2 linked regions of the Saccharobesus litoralis genome follow. The protein of the gene in region 1 binds, or shares a complex with, the protein of each later gene. Links are inferred from orthologs where the notes say so. Each region holds a gene or a part of one and is shown in the gene's direction. Other genes may lie near its edges. The genes, in order: tsaE and tsaD.

What was found.
Region 2: the proteins of tsaE (region 1) and tsaD are in contact, whole or in part, in a crystal structure (PDB 6N9A), measured with the Thermotoga maritima proteins. The link is inferred for Saccharobesus litoralis from one-to-one orthologs. Residues at the interface, in WP_004082108.1 of Thermotoga maritima: Leu37, Gly38, Lys46, Lys57, Val59, Lys60, Ser61, Thr63, Phe64, Thr65, Leu66, Met67, Val69, Pro71, Tyr82, Arg83, Leu84, Asp86, Asp88, Phe89, Asp93, Ile128, Asp130, Glu131, Arg134; in WP_004082750.1 of Thermotoga maritima: Cys10, Asp11, Arg49, His50, Leu82, Gly84, Gly135, Gly136, Glu154, Thr155, Leu156, Asp157, Asp158, Ser159, Glu162, Asp165, Lys166, Arg169, Leu170, Tyr175, Lys213, Thr214, Leu217, Tyr218, Gln221, Arg222, Asn324.

The regions. Positions count from the first base shown.
Region 1 is NZ_CP026604.1:5,227,109-5,230,267, forward strand. What follows is about bases 329-3,158. They hold tsaE (tRNA (adenosine(37)-N6)-threonylcarbamoyltransferase complex ATPase subunit type 1 TsaE), read left to right. Parts: upstream 329-1,429; coding sequence 1,430-1,888; downstream 1,889-3,158. Other genes in these bases: C2869_RS19770 (NAD(P)H-hydrate dehydratase), read left to right, coding at 329-1,369; C2869_RS19780 (N-acetylmuramoyl-L-alanine amidase), read left to right, coding at 1,903-3,158. Also shown: more of C2869_RS19770, read left to right, coding at 1-328; more of C2869_RS19780, read left to right, coding at 3,159-3,159. UniProt on the Escherichia coli protein: Required for the formation of a threonylcarbamoyl group on adenosine at position 37 (t(6)A37) in tRNAs that read codons beginning with adenine.
Region 2 is NZ_CP026604.1:2,994,900-2,998,048, forward strand. What follows is about bases 268-3,087. They hold tsaD (tRNA (adenosine(37)-N6)-threonylcarbamoyltransferase complex transferase subunit TsaD), read left to right. Parts: upstream 268-1,076; coding sequence 1,077-2,099; downstream 2,100-3,087. Other genes in these bases: C2869_RS10715 (GatB/YqeY domain-containing protein), read right to left, coding at 268-668; rpsU (30S ribosomal protein S21), read right to left, coding at 685-900; plsY (glycerol-3-phosphate 1-O-acyltransferase PlsY), read right to left, coding at 2,114-2,752; folB (dihydroneopterin aldolase), read left to right, coding at 2,973-3,087. In the rest of the region: dnaG (DNA primase), read right to left, coding at 1-92; more of C2869_RS10715, read right to left, coding at 222-267; more of folB, read left to right, coding at 3,088-3,149.

The DNA.
Region 1 (3,159 bases):
TAGTTTAGTGCAAGCGATTTATCGCCAACCAGCAAAAATGCTAGTTGTCTGCGGCGCAGGTAACAACGGGGGGGATGGTTTTGTCATCGCCAAGTTAGCCAAACTCGCTGGCTGGCATATCGATGTGATGTCTATGCCCGATTGCCCACCGTATAAAGGGGATGCACTAACCGCTTACAACGATTATATCGCGCTAGGCCGCAACGTACTGCCATCAGAGCAAATTCAATTTAACCAATACGACGTTATTATTGACGCCATTTTAGGCACAGGCGCACTAAGACCCTTGGCAGCCAGTTGGTCAACCATTGTCGATAACATCAATCAAGCCAGCGCATTAACCATTAGCGTTGATATTCCCTCGGGTTTAAATGCGACAACCGGTGCCATTTTAGGCAACGCGATAATAGCAGACCACACAGTCACTTTTATTGGTGTTAAGTCAGGCTTATTAACCGCCAAAGCGGCTGACCATGTAGGCACTCTGCATTTTGCAGACTTAACGGTGGCAAATACCTTTGAGCAACAAAATAAGCCTTATTATCGCCGCAGTGAATGGAGTGAGCTACGCAGCTTATTACCCGCACGTAAACGCGCCAGTTATAAAGGTGTATTTGGCCATGTTGTGTGTATTGGTGGTGACAAAGGCATGGCGGGGGCGATAAAAATGGCTGCCGAATCCTGCTTACGATCGGGTGCAGGCTTAGTGTCGGTTATTACTCACCCAGACAATGTATTACAAGTTGCCAACGGCCGCCCTGAACTCATGGTATTTGGTGTCAATGGCCTTGAGCAGACCAGTCAAGAGCTGATAGATAAAGCCGATGTGGTATTAGCAGGACCAGGTATGGGACGTACAGGTTGGGCTAATGGTTTAATGAGCCATATCTGTCGCCTAAATAAACCCATGGTGATAGACGCGGATGGCTTGAATTGGTTGGCTGAACATCCACACAAAAATACCCAGTGGATTTTGACACCACATACAGGCGAAGCGGCACGTTTAATGGCGCAAAATACCGACAAAATAGAGTTAGACCGTTACGCGGCCAATTACGAAATATCGGCTCGCTATGGCGGCATTAGTATTTTAAAAGGCGCAGGAACACTCATCACTTCCAGCCAGCAAACTCATATTTGCACTGCGGGTAACCCAGGCATGTCGAGTGCCGGCATGGGCGATGTGTTAGCAGGCATATGTGCCGCTATGCTAGCCCAACAACCAGCTCATCAATATTCAAGGTTTCAAGCCGCCGAATTAGCCGTTTGTTTGCATGCTGCTGCGGGGGATCTTGCTGCACAAACAGGAGAACGTGGTATGATAGCCAGTGATTTAATTGCACATATTCGAACATTGGTCAATCCGTAAGCATTGCGCTAGATGGTTTAATTCATCCAGCTCGCCACGAGACCAAGCATTTTAGTGGCTATGACAGAATTATACTTTGAACTTATTGATGCTGACGCAACCGTTGCGTTTGGCAAAAAATTGGCAGCTTCACTTGAAATGCCTTGTATTATTTATTTAGAAGGCGACTTGGGGGCGGGCAAAACCACCTTTAGTCGCGGTCTCATTCAAAGCTTTAATTATCAAGGCAATGTAAAAAGCCCGACTTACACCTTGGTGGAACCTTATGAGCTCGAGTCAGTCAATATTTATCATTTTGATTTATATCGCCTAGCCGATCCAGAAGAGCTTGAATTCATGGGCATACGCGATTATTTCAGTGGTAATAACCTTTGTTTAATAGAATGGCCGGAAAAAGGCGTCGGTTGGTTGGAACCTGCCGATATTCTGGTTAATATGCAATATGTTGACGACCATCGTGCGATCCGCTTAAACGCAAACTCGGCGCGCGGCGAAAAAATACTTTCGGCACTAACTTAAACACATTAATCATCATGAAAAAGTGGCTATCTCACAGTTTGATCTTTTTCAGTTTGCTTTTGACCTTTTGCGTCAATGCAGCGAACAAAATTAATGGTGTTCGAATTTGGCCGTCCCCCGACAAAACCCGTGTCGTATTTGATCTTTCCAACAAACCAAGCGTTGAACATTTCTTTTTAACCAACCCGAATCGTCTGGTGCTCGATTTTAAAGACACTGGTAAAGGGTTAGATTTAACCTCCGTCGCGGCCAAAGGCAAACTAGTTAAAAAGATCCGCTACAGCACGCCAAAAATAAAAAATAGTCGGCGAGTCGTGATTGAACTTGCTCAGCCACTCAACGCCAATATTTTCGCATTAGCCCCCACTCAACCTTATGGCGATCGTTTAGTGGTTGACCTAGAAGGCAAGCAAACCGTCAATCAACCGGTCAAAACCGCAACCAACACCACTAACCGCGATTTAATTATTGCTATAGATGCCGGACATGGTGGTGAAGACCCTGGTTCCATTGGTGCGAAAGGCAATTATGAGAAAAAAGTCACGCTGCAAATTTCCAAGCGGCTTAAAGCCTTAATTGATAAACAAAAAGGCATGAAAGCCGTCATGATCCGCACTGGTGATTATTATGTTGGCCTAAACAAACGCTCCGAACTGGCAAGAAAGAGCAAAGCTGACTTACTGGTTTCCATCCACGCTGATGCGTTTACAACACCACAACCTCGTGGGGCGTCGGTTTGGATGCTATCTATGCGCAGAGCCAACAGTGAAATCGGTCGCTGGCTTGAACAAAAAGAAAAACATTCCGAATTACTTGGTGGTGCAGCTGAAGTTATCAGTGACACAGCTAACGAAAAATATCTGGCTAAAGCCTTGTTGGATATGTCAATGGAGCACTCAATCGCCACAAGTTATGAGATAAGTAACAAAATAATTGGCGAATTGAAACGCGTAACTAAAATGCATAAAAAAGCGCCGCAAGCCGCGAGTCTTGCCGTACTGAAGTCACCGGATATTCCGTCTATCTTGGTTGAAACCGGCTTTATTTCCAACCCAACAGAAGAGCGCTTATTAAACCAGCGCGATCATCAGCAAAAACTAGCCAATGCGTTGTTTAAAGCCGTAAACAACTATTTCCGCGCCAATCCACCTGATGGAACATTGTATGCGTCCTTATACAATGAGCGTGAATATATTGTGCGGCGTGGCGATTCTTTGTCTGTGTTGGCCGCTCGCTATGATGTGAGTATTAATGCCTTAAAAAAAGCCAAT
Region 2 (3,149 bases), 2.2 Mb from region 1 along the record:
TTTTTTAGACGAACACGGCTGTCGATTAATTCAACGATATCGGTTCTAGCAATTAGGTCATCTAAAAAGGGGCGAGGGATGCGGCCAGCCATATTGGTTACTTCAGTTTTTAGCGATTGATTAACCCAGTTATCTTAGAGGGTTTTGCTTTTGTTGTCAGTCAGAAAAAACAAAACCGCAACGAGTGCGGTTTTGTGAAAGTCGTATTTGGAGAAAGGGTATTAGCTATTTAAAGCAGCTCTTACCTGCTGACTTACGGCACCCATATCGGCGCGGCCTTGGATCTGGGGTTTTAACACGCCCATGACTTTCCCCATATCTTGCATACCTTGTGCACCTGATGATGTGATGGCAGCAGATATCAATTCTTTAATTTCGGCTTCGCTTAATTTAGCAGGCAAGAAACCTTCAATTACTTCAATCTCGGCGGCTTCGTTAGCAGCTAAGTCTTCGCGGCCAGCATCTTGGAATTGGCTAAAAGAGTCTTTACGTTGTTTAACCATTTTGGTTAAAACGGCGATGACATCGTCATCATTCAGCTCTTTTTTCTCGTCGATCTCAATTTGTTTGATCGCGGCTAAAGCCATACGAATAGTTCCAAGGCGAGCTTTATCTTTCGCTCGCATCGCGTCTTTTTGTGCGTCCTTTAACTGGGCAATTAAGCTCATGAGTTGAATCTAATTCTTAGTAAAGACGAGTACGACGTGCGTTTTCGCGAGCTACTTTTTTAGCAGAACGCTTAACTGCAGCAGCTTTTTTACGCTTACGCTCAGAAGTTGGCTTTTCATAGTGCTCGCGACGACGAACTTCTGAAAGGATACCCGCTTTTTCACATGAACGCTTGAAACGGCGTAAAGCTACGTCAAACGGCTCGTTATCTTTTACCTTAATAACTGGCATTAAAAATCACCTCAAGGATGTTAATTTAAACTCGCTCTGCCTAAATAATGAACGAGTGACTAAAAAATGGTGCGGCATTCTAAACCCAAGGCCTTATGCTTGTAAAGCAACTTTTGTTTGAAAAAAATGCCAACGTCGCTAAAATGCGCGGCCAGCCTGTTTTAAGAGTGTAACTTATGCGAATTATCGGTATTGAAACTTCATGTGATGAGACCGGCATTGCGATTTATGACGATCAGCAAGGCCTGTTAGCCCATCAATTATATAGTCAGGTTAAGTTACATGCCGATTACGGTGGTGTGGTGCCAGAGTTAGCCTCTCGCGACCATGTGCGTAAAACATTACCCTTAATTGAAGCCGCGCTAAAACAGGCCAATTCATCCAAGGACGATATCGATGGTATTGCTTATACGGCGGGCCCTGGTCTAGTTGGTGCATTATTAGTGGGCTCAACCGTCGCGCGAGGATTAGGCTTTGCATGGCAAAAGCCTGTTGTCCCAGTGCATCATATGGAAGGACATTTGTTAGCGCCAATGCTGGAAGATGATGTACCTGAATTTCCTTTTATCGCTTTGCTTGTTTCTGGGGGGCATACTTTACTCGTTGAAGTACAAGGCATTGGCCAATACCGAATTTTAGGTGAGAGTATTGACGATGCGGTGGGTGAGGCCTTCGATAAAACCGCTAAATTAATGAATTTAGATTATCCAGGTGGGCCAAGGTTGGCCAAATTAGCAGAACAAGGTCAAGCTGGGCGCTATAAATTTCCACGTCCAATGACAGATCGTCCAGGGTTAGACTTTAGTTTTTCTGGGTTAAAAACCTTCACAGCTAATACATTACGCGCGGAAGGGGGTGTGGATAATGCAGATCAGCAAACATTAGCTGACATCGCCTATGCATTCCAAGAAGCCGCCGTTGATACCTTATTAATTAAATGTAAGCGAGCGTTAAAGCAAACAGGGCTTAAGCGATTGGTCATTGCTGGTGGGGTGAGTGCCAATGTCTTTTTACGTGAGCAATTAGCTGAGTTAATGCGTAAGTTAGGCGGGCAAGTGTATTATCCGCGTACTGAATTTTGTACCGATAACGGCGCTATGATTGCTTATGCGGGCATGCAAAGGCTTAAAGCGGGCCAAACCACTTTGGATGCAGTGGTTAAACCGCGCTGGCCAATTGAAGAGTTGCCTGCGGTTTAAGTTTTAGGCGGAGATCAAGGATCTTTTCTCTTCGCTTTTCTTTTTAATTTTCGTAAAGCGGATAGATGTTTTTCATCCATTGTTCTTTCATTGCCATCTAGTAAGCGTCGAATATTGGCGGTGTGACGGCCGACAATGAGTAAACATAGCATTAAACTTGGGTATACATAGTCTGGCTTTAAGAAGTAAACATATAGCGGCGCAATTCCCGCTGTGGTTATCGACGCTAAGGAAGAAAAGCGCGACTTGTATAAAACTGCGGTCCAAGTTGTCACAAGCAGTAAGCCCAAATCTAATCCCAGTGGAAGCATTGAACCAAATGCGGTTGCGACCCCTTTTCCGCCTTTAAAGCGGTAATACACAGGCCAAATATGGCCCATACAAGCGATAATCGCGATGATACCTAACTCAATTGGTGGTAAGCCAAGGAAGTATGAGCCATAAACAGGTATAACCGCTTTAAATGTATCGAATAAAAAGGTGAATGCCGCCGCTTTTGCGCCACCGATACGGTACATGTTGGTTGCCCCAGGGTTTCCTGAGCCATGTGTGAGTGGGTTGGGGGTACGAAAGAATACATGCGCCAAGCGAGCGCCTGATAATGAACCTATCAAATATGCAATGACCAGCATAGGCCAGAATAAATTCGTCATCAGTCCTGTATTTTTCCTTTTAGTAAAATAGGGTAAACTTGTCAGCTTAGACTCGCTACCACTTTTTGGCTGATTCTTATCTAACGATAACTTAGTTGATTGACTTGATTTTAATTAAGTCTTTGAGCCTTGTTGCCGCTTAATCTGCCTGAATATTTTATAAATGACACTTGCTCAGTTTTAACGCAGGCAAGAATAGCAAAGAATTTGACACTTCACTATGGCAATTGTTTTTATTGAGAACTTGAGCGTAGATTCCTGTATTGGTGTTTACGATTGGGAAAAGCGCATTCGACAAAAATTAATTTTTACGATTGAAATGGCTTGGCCTAACAAACCCGCCGCGCAAACCGATGATATCAACTTAGCATTAGATTATGCCAAAGTCTCGCAAGCG